2 regions of the Ancylobacter polymorphus genome follow, and region 1 is predicted to be linked to the other one. Evidence: predicted binding sites of a transcription regulator. Region 1 holds the regulator's gene; the other holds the start of a gene.

The links. The regulator PhoB, encoded in region 1, activates phosphate uptake and scavenging genes when phosphate is short. The targets are predictions, from matches to a motif close to TGTCATNNANCTGTCAT.
Region 2: a site for PhoB is predicted at 4,019-4,035, ahead of K9D25_RS09525 (YdcH family protein). Genes of this name have one in related genera too.

What each region holds. Positions count from the first base shown of each region.
Region 1 is NZ_CP083239.1:992,424-1,001,318, forward strand. Features, by position in the region: gene K9D25_RS04625 (polyhydroxyalkanoate depolymerase) at 1-617, shown strand, start outside; gene K9D25_RS04630 (bifunctional transcriptional activator/DNA repair enzyme AdaA) at 668-1,765, shown strand; gene phoB (phosphate regulon transcriptional regulator PhoB) at 1,820-2,521, opposite strand; gene phoU (phosphate signaling complex protein PhoU) at 2,556-3,269, opposite strand; gene pstB (phosphate ABC transporter ATP-binding protein PstB) at 3,295-4,116, opposite strand; gene pstA (phosphate ABC transporter permease PstA) at 4,125-4,958, opposite strand; gene pstC (phosphate ABC transporter permease subunit PstC) at 4,972-5,949, opposite strand; gene pstS (phosphate ABC transporter substrate-binding protein PstS) at 6,110-7,150, opposite strand; gene K9D25_RS04665 (ATP-binding protein) at 7,324-8,616, opposite strand; gene ppk2 (polyphosphate kinase 2) at 8,807-8,895, shown strand, end outside.
Region 2 is NZ_CP083239.1:2,032,629-2,041,523, forward strand. Features, by position in the region: gene K9D25_RS09510 (YceI family protein) at 1-487, opposite strand, end outside; gene K9D25_RS09515 (DUF1013 domain-containing protein) at 749-1,456, shown strand; gene K9D25_RS09520 (propionyl-CoA synthetase) at 1,536-3,464, opposite strand; gene K9D25_RS09525 (YdcH family protein) at 3,813-3,989, opposite strand; gene K9D25_RS09530 (YdcH family protein) at 4,197-4,403, shown strand; gene K9D25_RS09535 (peroxiredoxin) at 4,476-4,961, opposite strand; gene K9D25_RS09540 (protein-disulfide reductase DsbD domain-containing protein) at 5,092-5,931, opposite strand; gene K9D25_RS09545 (YqgE/AlgH family protein) at 6,067-6,693, shown strand; gene K9D25_RS09550 (EAL domain-containing protein) at 6,740-8,895, opposite strand, start outside.

The DNA.
Region 1 (8,895 bases):
CCGAGGAGCGCGGCATTGACTGGTTCCAGCGCAATGTCATCACCACCGTGCCCTGGCCCAATGCCGGGGTGATGCGGCAGGTCTATCCCGGCTTCCTGCAATTGCACGGCTTCATGGCGATGAATCTGGAGCGCCATCTGAAGGCGCATGCCGACATGTTCGGCCATCTCGTCAAGGGCGACGGCGATTCCGCCGCCAAGCACCGCGAATTCTATGACGAGTATCTCTCGGTCATGGACCTGCCGGCGGAATATTACCTGCAGACGCTGCAGACCGTGTTCATCGACCACGCGCTGCCGCGCGGGCGGATGACCCATCGCGGCGCCCGGGTCGACCCGTCGAAGATCCGCAATGTCGCCCTGCTCACCGTCGAGGGAGAGAATGACGACATTTCCGGCATCGGCCAGACCCGCGCGGCGCAGACGCTATGTTCCGGCCTGCCGGACGATATGAAGGCGCATTACCTCCAGCCGACCGTCGGCCATTACGGCGTGTTCAACGGCTCGCGCTTCCGCGCCGAAATCGCCCCGCGCATTTCCGACTTCGTGCTCTCGCACAACTGGCCGAAAAAGGGCCATAACCGGCCGGAGGGCGGCAGCGGGACGGGCGACGAATAAACGCCCGATTTCCGGCGGCGCGGGAGGCGGCGCGATGCTAGCGTCGGCCCATGCTGACCGATGCGACCCACGATCTGTTCGACCTCACCTTGCCGGATGCGGCGACGCTGTATGAGGCGCTGCTCGCGCGTGACGCGCGCTATGAAGGGCGCGCCTATGTCTGCGTCGCCACTACGGGCATATTTTGCCGGCTCACCTGTCCGGCGCGCAAGCCGCTGATCGAAAATTGCAGCTTTCGCCCGACCATCGGCGCCTGCATCGAAGCCGGCTTCCGTCCCTGCAAGCGCTGCCATCCGCTGCAGCCGGCCGCGCAAGCCGATCCGATGATCGCCGCTCTGCTCGCCGCGCTGGACGCGCGCCCGGCCTATCGCTTCGGCGAGGAGGACATTACGCGCCTCGGCTATGACCTCTCCACCGTCCGCCGCGCCTTCAAGCGGCATTTCGGCATGACGTTCCTCGACATGGCGCGCCACCGGCGGCTGCGCGAGGGCTTCGAGACGCTGGCGCTTGGCGGGTCGGTGATCGCCGCGCAGCAGGAGGCCGGCTTCCAGTCAGCCAGCGCCTTCCGTGCTGCCTTCGCCCGGCTAATCGGCTGCGCGCCGGGCGAGATCGCTGGCGAGGGGCGGCTGCTCGCCGACTGGATCGGCACGCCCCTCGGCGACATGATCGCGATTTCCAGCACCACCCATCTGCATCTGCTCGAATTCGTCGAGCGGCGCGGCCTGCCGGCGGAGATCGCCCGGCTGCGCAAGGGGGTGAAGGGGGAGCTGGGGATCGGCAGCTATGCGCCGACGGAGAGCATCCGCCGCGAACTCACCGCCTATTTCGCCGGCCGCTCGGCGGAATTCACCACGCCTGTCGCGCTCGACGGCAGCGCCTTCACCCGCGCCGTCTGGGCGGAGCTGCGGCGCATACCGGCCGGGGCGACGGCGAGCTATGCCGACATCGCCCGCCGCATCGGCGCGCCGACGGCGATCCGCGCCGTGGCGCGGGCCAATGGCGCCAACCAGCTGGCGCTGATCATTCCCTGCCACCGCGTCATCGGCACCGACGGCGCCCTCACCGGCTATGGCGGTGGGCTGTGGCGCAAGCAGCGGCTGCTGGAGATCGAGAGTCGCTACCGGACGCCCGCCCCAGCGGCGGGTTGACGCGCTGCCCGCGCCAAGGAGGGGCGGCGTCAACGGGGCCGTTCGCGCGCGCGCTCAGTGCGCGCGGGCGAACATCTCGTTGAAGGAATAGCCGGAGCCGCGGACGGTGCGGATCGGGTCGGGCTGGCGCGGGCGGTTCAGCGCCTTGCGCAGGCGGCCGACATGCACATCGACCGTGCGCTCGTCGATATAGACATCCTGCCCCCACACGCCGTCGAGCAGCTGCTCGCGCGAATAGACGCGGCCCGGCGACTGCATGAGGAATTCCAGCAGCCGGAACTCGGTGGGGCCGAGATGCAGCTCGCGCCCGGCGCGGTGAACGCGCTTGGTCTCGCGGTCGAGCTCGATGTCGCCGGCGCGCAACAGGGTGGAGATGTGCTCGGGCTTGGCCCGGCGCAGCAGCGCGCGCACCCGCGCCACCAGCTCCGGCACCGAAAACGGCTTCACCACATAGTCGTCCGCGCCGGTGGCGAGGCCGCGCACGCGCTCGGTCTCTTCGCCTCGGGCGGTGAGCATGAGGATCGGCATGCGCTCGGTTTCCGGCCGGGCGCGCAGGCGCCGGCACAGCTCAATGCCGGAGAGACCGGGCAGCATCCAGTCGAGGATCAGGAGATCCGGCACGCTTTCGCGCAGCCTTGTCTCCGCCTCGTCGCCCCGCCCGACATTATCGACCGAATAGCCTTCGGATTCGAGATTGTAGCGGAGCAGGAGGGTGAGGGGCTCCTCATCCTCCACGATCAGTATGTTGGTGGGCATGATGTCGTCCCCGAGCGTTCGCGGGTCGCCGGCGTCAGGCCGGGAACGCGACGCTGGTCAGGCTGCTGGTATCCTGCTTCGGCCGCTCCTCGGTGAGCAGCTGGCCGGTGACAAGATAATGGATGGTTTCCGCGATGTTCGTCGCGTGGTCGCCGATACGCTCGATGTTCTTGGCGCAGAACAGCAGATGCGTGCACAGCGAGATGTTGCGCGGGTCCTCCATCATATAGGTGAGGAGCTCGCGGAACAGCGAGGTGTAGAGCACATCGACCTCGCCATCGCGCTGCCAGACTTCCAGCGCCCGCGTCTCGTCGCGCGTGGCATAGGCGTCGAGCACCACTTTCAGCTGTTCGAGCACGATGGTGGACATGTGCTCCACGCCGCGCACCAGCTTCTGCGGGTGGAATTCGCCGGTGAGGGCGAGCACGCGCTTGGCGGTGTTCTTGGCGAGGTCGCCGATGCGCTCCAGGTCGTTGGCGATGCGCATGGCGGCGACGATTTCGCGCAGATCGCCGGCGAGCGGCTGGCGACGGGCGATGATGAGCACCGCCTTTTCCTCGATCTCCCGCTGCAAGAGGTCGACCGGCCCGTCGAGCACGATCACCTTCTGCGCCAGCTCGGTGTCGCGCTTGACCAGCGCCTGCACGGAATCGGCGACCAGACGCTCCGACTGTCCGCCCATTTCGACCACGCGGCGGCCGAGTTCCTTCAGGTCGGTGTCGAATGACGAGACGATATGTTCGGTCATGGGGCAGGCCTCTCTCGTCGCGGGCTCAGCCGAAGCGGCCGGTGATGTAGTCGCGGGTGCGGGCTTCGCGCGGGTTGGTGAAGATCTCGTTCGAAGCGGCGACCTCGATGAGCTCGCCGAGATAGAAGAAGGAGGTGATGTCGGCGCAGCGCGCCGCCTGCTGCATGTTGTGCGTCACGATGACGATGGTGAATTCCTGCTTCAGCTCGTCGATCAGGTCCTCGATCTTCGAGGTCGAGATCGGGTCGAGCGCCGAGGTGGGCTCGTCGAGCAGGATCACTTCCGGCCGCACGGCGATGGTGCGGGCGATGCACAGGCGCTGCTGCTGGCCGCCCGACATGCCGAGCGCCGAGGTGTGCAGGCGGTCCTTGGTCTCTTCCCAGATCGCCGCCTTGCGCAGGCACCATTCGACGCGCTCGTCCATCTGCGCCTTCGACAGGCGCTCATGCAGCTTCACGCCGAAGGCGATGTTGTCATAGATCGACATCGGGAACGGCGTCGGCTTCTGGAACACCATGCCGATGCGCGAGCGCACGACGGTGGAATCGAGGTCCTTGCTCAGCAGGTCGGCGCCGTCGAACAGGATCTTCCCTTCCGCGCGCTGGCCGGGATAGAGCTGATACATGCGGTTGAAGATGCGCAGCAGCGTGGACTTGCCGCAGCCGGAAGGCCCGATCATCGCGGTGACGCGCTTTTCCGGGATTTCGAAATTGATGTTCTTCAGCGCATGGTTGTCGCCGTAGAAGAAGTTCAGCTTCTCGACCTTGATCTTGGCTTCGGCCGACGGCGCGGTGGCGCGGTTGACGGCGGAGGCGATGTCGATCGACGTTTCGGGTGCGAAATTCATGGTCCGTCTCACTTCATCTTCGCCAGGACGAGGCGGGAAAGGATGTTCAGGGTCAGAACCCCGACGGTGATGAGCAGGGCGCCCGCCCAGGCCAGCGCGACCCAGTCCTCGAACGGGCTGGCGGCGTATTGATAGATGGCGATCGGCAGGCTGGCCATCGGCGCGTTCAGGCTGATCGACCAGCCATTATTGCCGAGCGAGGTGAACAGCAGCGGCGCGGTCTCGCCGGCGGCGCGGGCAACGGCGAGCAGGATGCCGGTGACGATGCCGGCGCGCGCGGCGCGCCAGGTGACGAAGGTGACCACCTTCCACTGCGGCGCGCCGAGCGCGAAGGCGGCTTCGCGCAGGCCGATCGGCACCAGGTTCAGCATGTCCTCCGTGGTGCGGACCACGACCGGAATGATGATGATCGCCAACGCGATAGCCCCCGCCCAACCGGAGAAGCCGCCGAACGGCACCACCAGCAACTGGTACACGAACAGGCCGATCAGGATCGACGGCGCCGAGAGCAGCACGTCATTGACGAAGCGCACGGCGTTGGCGATCTGGGTTCCACGGCCGTTCTCGGCGAGGAAGGTGCCGCACATCAGGCCGATGGGCGTGCCGATGAGGAGCGCGACGCCGATCTGGATCAGCGAGCCGACAATGGCGTTGAGCAGGCCGCCGCCGGCGCCGGGAGGCGCGGTGATCTTGGTGAAGACGTGCGGGCCGAGCGCGGGCAGGCCGCGGATCACCAGGGTCCACAGGATCCAGGCGAGCAGGATGAGCGAGAGCACGGCGAAGCCGGTGCTGATGACCTTGACCGTGTAGTCGGTGGCGCGGCGGCGGGCGAGGGATGCCATGTGTGTCTCTCCCTCAGCCCTTGAGCCGGGAACGGACGAGCAGGCGCGAAAGCGCGAGCACGATGAACGAAATCACGAACAGGATGAAGCCCAGTTCCAGCAGCGACTGGAGTTTCAGCGAGCCGGTGGAGGCTTCCGGAAACTCGTTGGCGATGGTGGAGGCGATGGTGGCGCCGGGGGCGAAGAGCGAGGCCGACATGCGCGTGGCGTTGCCGATGACGAAGGTCACGGCCATGGTCTCGCCCAGCGCGCGGCCAAGGCCGAGCATGACGGCGCCGACCATGGCGGTGCGGCCATAGGGCACCGAGACGTTGCGGTAGACCTCATAGGTGGTGGCGCCGACGCCATAGGCGGATTCCTTGATCATCGGCGGCACCGATTCCAGCACCTCGACGAACATGGCGGTGATGAAGGGCAGGATCATGATCGCCATGATCAGGCCGGCGGTGAGCATGCCCGCGCCGAGCGGCGGGCCCTGGAACAGCGCGCCGATCACCGGCAGCGGGCCCAGCCATTCGATCAGCGGCGGCTGAACATAGGCGGCCATCAGCGGCACGATGACGAAGAAGCCCCACATGCCGTAGATGATCGACGGGATCGCGGCGAGCAGCTGGATCGCGACGCCGATCGGCCGGCGCAGCGGGCCGGGGGCGATCTCGGTCAGGAAGAAGGCGATGCCGAAGGACAGCGGCAGGGCGATGATCACCGCGATGACGGCGCTGAAGACGGTGCCGAACACCATCACGCCGGCGCCGAACACCTCGGTCACCGGGTTCCACTTGGTGGACCACAGGAAGGAGATGCCGAATTCCTGCAGGGCCGGCAGGCCGCCCTTGAACAGCATGGCGATGATGAGGCCGAGCAGCAGCAGCACGAGAATGCCGCTGGCCCAGAGAATGCCGACGAAAATCGGGTCGCTTACGCGTCCCGTCGGCTTGTGCGCCGCGATCAGGCCGGCCTCCGCCTGCCTTCCGCTGAGAGTGGCATCCATGTCGTATGATCCTTGGAGCGCCTTGTCACCCTGAGCCGCGATCGGCCGGAGGGGCGGCGTACTACTGGGACGGAACAGGTATCGACGCGGCAGAGTACTGCTCGCCGGAGCAGACGAGAAGAGGCGGCCAGGGGCCGCCTCTTCGAGGTGCGGTTCAGGATCAGTTGGTCCAGACGGCCTTGCCGTCGGCCTTCACGTCGCTCGCCCAGGCCTTCTTGATGTCGGTGACAACGGCGTCCGGGAGCGGGATGTAGTGGAGCTTCTCGGCGATGGCGTCGCCTTCCGCACCATAGGCCCAGTCGAAGAACTTGATGACTTCCGCCGACTGCGCGGCATTGGTCGGGTTCTTCGGCAGCAGGATGTAGGTGGCGGAGGTGATCGGCCAGGCGCCTTCGCCAGCGGTGTCGATCATCGAGGCGGCGAAGTTCTTCGCGCCCTTCCAGTCGGCGGCGGCGGCGGCTTCCATGAACGCCTTGGTCTCGGGCTTCACGACCTTGCCGGCCTTGTTGACGAGGTCGGTGGTGGCGAGCTTGTTGGCGGCGGCGTAGATGAACTCGACGTAGCCGATGGCGCCCTTGGTGTTCTTCACGGTGCCGGCAACGCCTTCATTGCCCTTGGCGCCCGCGCCGACCGGCCACTGGACCGAGGTCGCCGCGCCGACGTTGGACTTCCAGTCGGCATTGGTGGCGGCGAGGTAGGAGGTGAACACGAAGGAGGTGCCCGAGGAGTCGGAGCGGTAGACCGGCACGATGGCGATGTCGGGAAGCTTCGCACCCTTGTTCAGGGCGGCGATCTTCGGGTCGTTCCACTTGGTGATCTTGCCCTGGTAGATGTCGGCGATGGTGGCGCCGTCGAGGGTCAGGGCGTGGTCTTCGCCGAGATTGACGATGGCGACCACCGAGCCGATCACGGTCGGGAACTGCAGCAGGGTGGCGGATTCGAGCTTGTCGTCCTTCATCGGCGCGTCGGAGGCGCCGAAGTCGACGGTGCGGTTGACGATCTGGTTCTGACCACCGCCGGAACCGATCGACTGATAGTTGAGGCCGGTGCCCGTCTTCTCCTTATAGGCCGCAGCCCAGGCCTGATAGACCGGAGCCGGGAAGGAGGCGCCAGCGCCGTTGATGTCAGCGGCGAAGGCGGCGCCGGAAACCAGGGCGCCGAACGACAGCGCAGCAGCGCCGAGCAGATGGGTGAATTTCAAGGGTCTTCTCCTTAGGTCGGGAGATGGGCAGCCTGGCCGAAACGACGCCGGCCTGCCCGATTGGCCGAAGGGCGGTGGACAGTTCACTCGGGAGTCTTACCGCCCGGGCACCAAGGTTCTATGACCCTTCGATGAAGCCTTGATGACAGTTCAAATTACTGAAAATATTGAACTTATCGCTTCGGCGCCGATGCCGTCGACAAACGCACGGAGAATGTCGAGCCAACGCCCGGCGTGCTCTCGATGCCCATCTTGCCGCGATGGCGGGCGACGATGTGCTTGACGATGGCAAGGCCGAGCCCGGTGCCACCCTGCTCGCGCGAATGGGCGGTGTCGACGCGGTAGAAGCGCTCGGTGAGGCGCGGCACATGTTCGGGCGCGATGCCGGGGCCGAAATCGCGCACCGTCGCCACCGCGTCCGTGCCCTCGCGCGCGACGGTGATCTCCACCCGCCCGCCGGTGCCGCCATATTTCAGCGCGTTCTCGACCAGGTTCTCGAACACCCGGATCAGCTCGTCGCGGTCGCCGCGCACCTCCACCGGCTCCGCCGGCGGGGTGAACAGGATATCGACGCCGCGCTCGCGGCCGAGCGGGGCGAGCGCCTCGCGCACATGGCCGACCACGGCGCCGAGATCCACCGCCGCCTCCGGGCGCAGATGCGCGTTCAGTTCGATGCGCGAGAGCGAGAGCAGGTCGTCGATCAGCCGCGACATGCGCCGGGCCTGCTCGTTCATGATTTTGAGGAAGCGCTCGCGGGCATTGGCGTCGTTGCGCGCCGGCCCTTGCAGGGTCTCGATGAACCCCGACAGAGAGGCCAGCGGCGTGCGCAGCTCATGGCTGGCATTGGCGACGAAATCCACCCGCATCTGCTCCACCCGCCGCTGCGGCGTGAGATCGACGAAGCTGACCAGCACCGCCTCGATCGGCGCGCCCTCGCGCAGCAGGCCGGGCCGGATCGGCACGATGTCGGCGCGCAGCCAGCGGTCGAGCGGCACGCGCTCGGCAAATTCGATGCGGCGGGCGGTGCCGTCGGCCACCGAGGCCCGCAGCGCTTCCAGCACCTCCGGCACCCGCACGGCGAAGGAGACGGGATCGCCGACGCGCACGCTGGCGAGCAGGCCGACTGCCGCGGTGTTGGCGGCCAGAACCGTGCCGCGCGCATCGAGCAGCAGAGCGGCCTCGGGAAGGGCACGCACCAGCGCCGGCAGCCGCTCCTCGGCACGCGGCGAGGATTTCGGCTCGCCGCTGAAGCGGGCGAGCGCTGCCGCCACCGGGCGCTTGCGGGTCGGCAGCAGGGCCGCGAAGGCCACCAGCAGGCCGATGGTAAGACCCGCGCCTGCCGTCATCGCCCCGGCCCAGATCGCCCCGGCGAGGCCGAGCGCGGCGGCGGCCAGCACCCAGCGGGCGCTGACGAGGCGTTCCCGCAGCGTTTCCTCCGCCAGTTGCCGCGTCTCGTTGACGGCCATGCCCGCGTTTCCTGCCCGATGTTTATGGCGCGGCGTTCGCCCGCTTTAAGGCGCGCCGCGCTTTCCTGATATGCTTTCTGAGCCGGCATCGGAAGGCGAATCGCTCGTGGCGGGCGCTGATCGCGACGCACGGCCCGAACCTTCCGCAGTCCGGCACGTTGCCCTTATGATCGTGTTGAAAGGCTTCCATATGACGAAGCGGCCCGCCGCCCCCAAGGCGCTGACACAAGGGAGCGAAGAGGCGGAACTCGCGGCCGCCGTGGCGGGGTTTTCGGTGGA
Region 2 (8,895 bases), 1.0 Mb from region 1:
GGTTGATGCCGGCACCGAAGAAGCTGACATCCATGGTGACCGGCTTGGTCACGCCGTGCAGCGTCAGCTCGCCCTCGATGGTGGCGTCGCTGCCCTCGACCGTGATCTTCGAGGATTTGAAGGTCGCGGTGGGGAATTTCGCCGTGTCGAAGAGGTCCGGGCTGGCGAGATGGGTGGCGAACTCTTCCGAGGTGACGCGCAGCCCCGCCATCGGGATGGTGACTTCCAGCTTCGCCTCGTCCGGCTTGCTGGGATCGAGCACCAGCGTGCCGGCGGAAGCGCCGAACATGCCGGCGAGCGGCGTGATGCCCATGTGGTCGACCGTCCAGACGATCTGGGTGTGGTCGGGATCGACGGTGTAAGTGCCGCCGCTGATGCGGGACACGTCGTCCGTGCCCGGCATTTCGCGCGCGGCTTCCTGCGCGAAGGCGCCGGTGACGGCGGTGAGGAGGAGGGTGGCGGCGGTGAGAAGTCGAACAGGCTTCATCGCGTCATCCTTATTTGTGGGGGGCGCGGACGCTAGCAGCGGGGGAATGCAACCGCCACCCCATGCGCTGCGTCTTTGGATTTGCAGGACGGCGCGCGCGGGCTTATATTCACGCCATCCCGGTCATCGCGAGACGGTCCGAGGCTCCGCCCCTCCGGGTGGTGGGCGCGGGGAGACTTTTGCGCGGCCGAAGACCCGAAATCTGCACGCCGGCTCGGTTTCACCGCCCGCCCGGCGCCTCACTGGATGGAGCTGCGTCCCATGGCGAACGCCCCCCTGATGCCGAAGGCCACCGCCGTGTGGCTGGTCGAGAATACCGCCCTGACCTTCGACCAGATCGCGGACTTTTGTAAGCTGCACGTGCTGGAAGTGAAGGGCATCGCCGATGGCGAGGTGGCGCAGGGCATCAAGGGCAGCGATCCGATCACCACGGGCCAGCTCGCCCGCGAGGAAATCGAGCGCGCGGAGAAGAACCCGCATCACCGGCTGAAGCTGCTCGAGTCCAAGGTGCGCCTCCCCGAGCCCAAGCGCCGCCGCGGCCCGCGCTACACCCCGGTGTCGAAGCGCCAGGACCGCCCGAACGCCATTCTCTGGCTGCTGCGCAACCATCCGGAGCTGAAGGACAGCCAGATCATGCGTCTGGTGGGCACGACCAAGACGACCATCGAGTCGATCAAGGAGCGCACCCACTGGAACGCGGCACATCTGACGCCGATGGACCCGGTGACGCTCGGCCTGTGCTCGCAGATCGACCTCGACATCGAGGTGCAGCGCTCCTCCAAGGACCGTCCCGCCTCGGTGGCGCCGGTCGGCGACGAGACGACGCTGCTGCCGGTCGACCTGTCGATCGGCGACGGGCCGGAGCCCTTCGTGCCCGCCCGCAAGCCGCGCGAGGAGGCGATCGACCTCGAAACCGTGTTCGCCAAGCTCGGCGGCTCGCGCAAGAGCGAGGCCGACGACGAGGAGTGAGCCGCCTTTGCGGGTAGCCGCCTGAACGAGAAAAGCCCGGGGCGCCGCCGCCCCGGGCTTTTTCATGCGTCGTTGGGACTCAGGCGGCCGTCACCTTGGCGAGGCCTCGCGCGCCGAGCGCGGCGGCGATTTCGTCCAGCGCGGCGGGATCGTCGATAGTGGCGGGCATGTTCCACGGCTCGGCGTCGGCGATCTTCTTCATCGTGCCGCGCAGGATCTTGCCCGAGCGTGTCTTCGGCAACCGGTTGACGGTGATGGCGAGGCGGAACGCCGCCACCGGGCCGATACGCTCGCGCACCAGCGCCACGATCTCGGCCTCGATATCGGCCGGCGAGCGCGCCACGCCCGCCTTCAGCACCACGAAGCCGCAAGGCACCTCGCCCTTCAGCTCGTCATGAATGCCGATGACGGCGCATTCCGCGACATCGGGATGGGCGGCCAGCACTTCCTCCATGCCGCCGGTGGAGAGGCGGTGGCCGGCGACATTGATGATGTCGTCGGTGCGGCCCATGATGAAGAGTTGGCCATTGGCATCGGTGAAGCCGGCATCCGCCGTCTTGTAATAGCCGGGGAAGTCGACGAGATAGCTCTCGCGGAAGCGCTCATCCTGCCGCCACAGCGTCGGCAGGCAGCCGGGCGGCAGCGGCAGCTTGATGGCGATGGAGCCCATGCGGTCGGGCCCGACCGGGTGGCCGCCTTCATCGAGAATATCCACCTGATAGCCCGGCATCGGCACGCCGGTGGAGCCGACGCGGATCGGCAGGGCGCCGAGGCCGACCGGATTGCCGGCGATCGCCCAGCCCGTCTCCGTCTGCCACCAGTGGTCGACCACGGGAACGCCGAGCCGGGCCTTGGCCCATTCCACCGTATCGGGGTCGGCGCGTTCGCCCGCGAGGAACAGGGTCCGTAGGCTGGAGCGGTCATAGGCGCCCATCAGCCGGCCTTCCGGGTCTTCCTTCTTGATCGCACGCAGGGCGGTGGGCGCGGTGAACAGCGCTGCGACCTTGTACTGTTCGATCACCCGCCAGAACGCGCCGGCGTCCGGCGTGCCGACCGGCTTGCCCTCATAAAGCACCGTGGTGCAGCCGGTGAGCAGGGGGGCATAGATGATGTAGGAATGGCCGACCACCCAGCCGATATCCGAGGCCGACCAATAGACCTCGCCCGGCCGCACATCATAGAGCCCTTCCATCGACCAGCGCAGCGCCACCATGTAGCCGCCGCTGTCGCGCACCACGCCCTTCGGCTTGCCGGTCGTGCCCGAGGTGTAGAGGATGTAGAGCGGGTCGGTCGCCTCGACAGGCACGCACTCCGCCCGCGTGCCGGCGGTGCGCGCCTGCGCGCAGCGCGTCGCCCAGTCATGATCGCGGCCGGCGACCAGCTTGGCCTCGACCTGCGGCCGCTGGAAGATGAGGCAGGTTTCCGGCCGGTGCTTCGCCATGGTCAGGGCAAGGTCCAGCAGCGGCTTGTAGTTGACGATCCGTGAAGGCTCGATGCCGCAGGAGGCGGACAGCACGACCTTGGGCTGGGCGTCCTCGATCCGGCTGGCGAGTTCGGCGGCAGCAAAGCCGCCGAACACCACGGAATGCACCGCGCCGATGCGGGCGCAGGCCAGCATGGCGAATACGGCCTCCGGGATCATCGGCATGTAGATGACGACGCGGTCTCCCTTGCCGACCCCGAGTTCGCGCAGCACGCCGGCGAGCAGGCTCACCTCGTCCTTCAACTCGGCATAGGTCACGCGGCGCTGCGCGCCGGCCACCGGGCTGTCATAGAAAATCGCCGCCTGGTCGCCGCGCCCGCCTTCCGCGTGACGGTCGACCGCATTATGGCAGACATTGGTGGTCCAGCCGGGGAACCAGCGGCCGTAAATGCCGAGCGCGGGATCGAAGACGCGCGCGCCTTCCTCTATCCAGTCGATGGCACGGGCGGCCTCGCGCCAGAAGCCCTCGGGATCAGCGATGGAGCGGCCATGGACGGACGGGTAGCGGCTGGCGGCAGCGGACATGCGGGCGTCTCCCAGAGCAGATTCCTGTCGAGCAGGTTTTTGTTGCTGCGAGATTTCGCCTTTCGCGCCCGTCTGGCAAGACGCTGAAATGCTTACGCCCTTCGTCGAGGGCCTAACGCGCGCGTGCCCGCGCTGGTCGCGTCCGCGCGGGCACGCAAGCAGTTCGCCAGCGGTAAAGCCGGCGACCGCGTCGTCATGTCAAGTAAAGGGATGCGCCGGGACGACGCCCCGGCGCCGAGGCGACATGGCAGGCATGGACCGCAGATACAGCGATCACCGTTCTCAGACACGCGGCCTGGAGCGGCGGTCGTCCGTGCTGTGCTGTGTCACGCGAGTGGGGTGAGGGCCTTAATGTACTGTACCGCTCTTGCAGCGGGCGATTTCGTCCTTGAGGAGCAGCTTGCGCCGCTTGAGATCGGCGATGCGGGTAGCGTCGGTCGCGGGGCGGGTCGTCTCTTCCCGCAACTGCTTTTCAAGTGCCTGATGGCGACGTTCCAACTCGGCAACATGCGACTGCATGGTCATGGACAGTATCTCCTGTCTTCCGATGCGAACGTCATCAGTCTGTCACGAGAGCGAGGGGCTGTCGACGAAAGGATGTGCTGCACCGCAGCGCGGTCGCTCACAGTGTCGGGAGCCGGCGGTTGCGGCGGGCCGCAGGGGCGGCGATACTCGTGCCCGACCTCGGCCGTGCCGGGGATGAGTCGGGTTCGGGTCGGGCGTTTGACACAAATGACGGCGGAAGAGGAACGCGAGCTCCTGGCTGTTCTGGAGCGCTTGCGGCAGGAACACCGTGATCTGGATGTCGCGATCCAGGCGCTGCAGGACATGCCGGGCAGCGACCAGCTCCAGCTGGCGCGGTTCAAGAAGCGCAAGCTGCAGCTGCGCGACCGCATCGGCTATATCGAGGACCAGATCTGCCCCGACATCATCGCCTGACCGGCGGTGGTCTCGACCCTCGCGGGAAATTCCGGCGCGGGCGTGCCCGGCCGGAATCCCGTCTTCAACGGCTCAGAACTGGGTGAGCAGCACGTCGGCGTTGGTCTTGTCGGCCTTGCTCGGCACGTCCTCGACATTGAGGATCATGACCTCGCCGTCATCGACCAGCATGGAATAGCGCTTGGAGCGCACGCCGAGGCCCGCCGCCGCCGCGTCGAAGTCGAGGCCGATGGCCTTGGCGAATTCGGCATTGCCATCCGACAGGAACACGATCTTGCCGCCGGCATTGGAGGCCTTCTCCCACGCCGCCATGACGAAGGGATCGTTCACGGCAGTGACGGCGATGGTGCTGACGCCCTTGGCGAGAATCTCTTCCGCGCGGGCGATGAAGCTCGGCAGGTGGTTCTTGTGGCAGGTGGGCGTGAAGGCGCCGGGAACGGCGAACAGCACGACCTTCTTGTTCTTGAAGATCTCGTCGGTGCTCTTCGGCACCGGGCCGTCCTCGGTGGCCACCCGGAAGGTAACGCTGGGGAGCTGATCGCCAACCTTGATCGTCATGGAAACGTCCTTTCATAGGGCGGGAAGGGGTGGGAACGGACCCGCCGAAGCGCCGCGCCGAACCGGCTGCCGTAGGGGCCGGTTCGGTCGGTCGGTACCATAGCGATTTCCCGCGAGGCGGGAAGCCGGTTCAGTGTGCGGAAAGCGGCGCGTCCACCTGGATCGCCCGGTCGCCATCCACAAGCGTGAAGCGAAGCTTGGCGGTGGCGACATCCGCGCCCTTCGGCACGCCATCGACCGGGAGCGTGAAGACGGTGCGCCCATCCGGGCTGGTCTCACGCACCGGCAGCGGCAGCGCCCAGTCCTCGTTCGGCCCTTCGACGAAGAGATCGGCGGTGGCGGCATTGCCGACATCGGCGACGATGCGGATGGCGGGCGTCTCCGCGCTACGCTCAAGCTCAGCGGTGGCGATGCCGGGCTCGCCCTTTTCGCCGAGGGGAGCTGGGCGCGGCACGCGGGCGAGGGCCTGGGCCAGCGCGGCGGAAGGCGTGCCCGCGCCGCCGGGCGGCAAAGCGAGATCGAGCGCGGCATTGGCCGGCTGGCAGATCTTGCCGCACACGGCGAAATCAAGATTGAGCTTCAGCTCGACCGGCTGCGCGCGGTCCTTCGGCGTGATCCGCAGCGGCAGCACCACATCATGCTTGTAGCCGATGGAGTAGGAGCCGCCATCGTCGAACCGCGCCGGGGCCGGCCACAGCACCTCCACCGCCTCGACATTCTGCGAGCCGGTCCAGTCGAAATGCGGCGGCACGCCGCTGTCGCCGGGATAGCGCCAATAGGTCTTGAGGCCGGGCGGCAGGCGGATTTCGACGCCGCCCAGCAGCGCGTCGCCCTGCGTTCCGCCCGCGATAAGTCGCGCCGCCGTGCCTTCCGGGGCCGACCAGGAGGACATGTCGCCGGCATGCGCCGGCACCGCGACGGGCACGAGCGCAAGCGAGCACAGAGCGAGGGAACACAGACGAGACAGCATGGTCTTGGCGATAGCCTCTCCGCTCCCCGTGGGGAAGTCGTGCGAGGCGCACTTTCGTGTGAGGCCGTACCCGCCGTCGCTGAGCGGTGAACGGGTGGGCTTGAAAATGCCCCGGCGGGGATTAGGCTTCCCTCTATGTGGATCGGACGCGAGCGCCCCCGGAAGCCCGACCCCCTCGATGGCGGGACCTTCCTCGACGGACAGATGCTGGTCGCCATGCCCGGCATGCGCGACGAGCGCTTCGCGCGGTCGGTGATCTATCTGTGCGCCCATTCCCCGGAAGGGGCGATGGGCATCGTCGTCAACCAGCCGGCGGCCCATGTGAACTTTCCCGATCTGCTGGTGCAGCTCGATGTCATTCCGAAGGATGAGCGCATTCACCTGCCGCAGAGCGCCGGCGGTGTGAAGGTGCTGCGCGGCGGGCCGGTGGAAACCGGACGCGGCTTCGTGCTGCACAGCGCCGATTTCTTCATTCAGGATTCCACCCTGCCGATCGACGATGGCATCTGCCTGACGGCCACGCTCGACATTTTGCGGGCGATGGCGGCCGGCAGCGGGCCGGCCTTCGCCATGCTGGCGCTCGGCTATGCCGGATGGGCGCCGGGACAGCTGGAGAACGAGATCCAGCAGAATGGCTGGCTGCATTGCCCGGCCGATCCGGCGCTGGTGTTCGAGGCCGAGGCTGGCGCGAAATATGATCTCGCCTTGCGCAAGATCGGCATCGATCCGGGCATGCTGTCCGCTGAGGCTGGCCACGCCTGAGGTGGCGCGCGGTTCGCCGCGCCACGCGTTTTCCGAAGGATCGGCGTCAGGAATTCGGCGTCTGTGTCGGCGCCGCAGCTGTCGTTGCGGCGGCGGGACGCGCGGCCACGGGGGCCGGCGCGGCACCCGCGGGCGCCGATGCGGGCGTCGCTTCCGCAGCGGTCGGCCGGGCGGCGCGCTGCGCGGCCTCGGCGGCACTGGCGGGCCGGGTGGCGGCCGAGGGAACCGTCGGCGGGGTCGCGGCCGCGCGCGCACCGCGGGAGAGCTGGCGGCCGCGCTCCAGCAGCGAGGTCGGGGGCTGTTCCGGCTGCAGGCGCTTGCGCGCTTCATCGGCGGTCATCGCCTCGCCGAAGAACCGTCCCTGGCCATAGCGGCAGCCGAGCTTGCCGAGCGCCGCGGCGACCTGCTCGGTCTCGACGCCCTGGGCGATGATGTCCATGCCGAGATCGTGCGCCATGTTGACGATGGTGCGCAGGATGATGGGGCGCTGCGCCTTGTTGCCGCTGCGGCCCAGCGCCTTGGTGAAGGTGCGGTCCACCTTGATGCTGTCAAAGGGGAAACGCTGGAGATAGGCCAGCGCCGAATAGCCGGAGCCGAAATCCTCCAGTGTCAGCCCGGCGTCGAGCTCGCGCATCCGCGTGAGGATCTGCGAGGTGTATTCCGGGTTCTCCATCGCCAGCGATTCCGACAGTTCCAGCTTCAGCGTGCCGGGCGCGACGACATTGCGGGCCAGCACCGCCTTCAGATCCTGCAGCAAATCGTGCCGCAGCATCTGGCGGGAGGAGATGTTGACGCAGATGAAGATCGGCTCGCCGCGCAGCGTGCGCTGCCACACGCCAAGCTGTCGGGCGGCGGTGTCGAGCACGAACAAGCCGAGATCGACGATGAGCCCTGAATCCTCGGCGAGACCGAGGAAATCGTCGGGCGTCAGCGTGCCCAGCGTCGGGTGCTGCCAGCGCATCATCGATTCGAAGCCGGCGATGCGCCGCGTCGTGAGATCGACGATGGGCTGGTAGAGCACGCTGATCTCGCCGCGCTGCAGGGCCTGGCGCAGGTCCTGCTCCATGCTCAGTCGGTCGAGCTTCTGCGTCCGCATGTTGGGCCGGAACACCTCGATGCGGTCGCCGCCGACGCGCTTGGCGAAATACATCGCCAGTTCGGCGTCCTTGAGCGTTTCCACCGGGGTCCGCTTCTGGCCGTCGGCCAGCAACAGGCCGATGGAGGCGGTGATGAAGATTTCGCGGTCGCCGAAGGTGATGGGCGCGCGCAGCGTGCGGCGCAGCGTGTCGGCGAAGGCGGTGATGCGCTCGGGATCGCGTTCTGACAGCAGGATCAGCGCGAAATGATCGCTGCCGAGACGGGCCAGCGTGTCCTGCTGTTTGACGAGCCGCATCAGGCGCCGGGCGACGGTGAGCAGAATGGAATCGCCCGCCGGCATGCCGAGCGTGGCGTTCACCTGCTTGAAGCGGTCAAGGTCGATCAGCAGGACCGTCGGCCGGATCTGGTCGTCGCTGCGGGCGAGGCCGTTGGCGGCGGCGATGCGGTCGAGGAACAGTTCGCGATTGGGCAGGCCGGTCAGGTTGTCATGCACCGCATCATGCAGCATCCGCTCCTCGGCGGTGCGGCTGTCGGTGACATCGGAGAGCGTGCCGATGCAGCGCACCACCTCGCCATCGGTGCCGACCACCGGGCGGGCGCGCAGGTTGAACCAGAGATAGTGGCCGTCATGCGCACGCAGGCGGAAATCCTGGTCGATGCGCCCGCGCCGCTGGTCGAGCAGCCCGTCCAGCGTGGCGCGGAAACGGTCGCGATCGCCCGGGTGGATGATGTCGAGCCAGCCGGCGGCCTCGGTCTCCAGCGTGCCCTGCTTGAGGCCCAGCATGTGCTCGGCCTCCGGGCTGACATGGATCCGGTCGGTGTCGACATCCCAGTCCCAGACGATGTCGCCCGAGCCCGCCACGGCGAGCGCCCGGCGCTCCAGCTCCTGGGCGCTGCCGGCCACCGAGCCGATGCCGGCAAAGGCGTGCTGCATGACAGTGAAGCCGATCAGCATCACGATCAGCACCAGACCGCCGAGCAGCGCGGGGGCGACGAGATCGTTGCCGATGCGCCCGGACACCGCCATGCCGGCGGTGATGACCCACACGACGAGCAGAAGCAGGGTGGGGATGATGAGCACGGCGCGGTCGTAGCGGTGCAGCG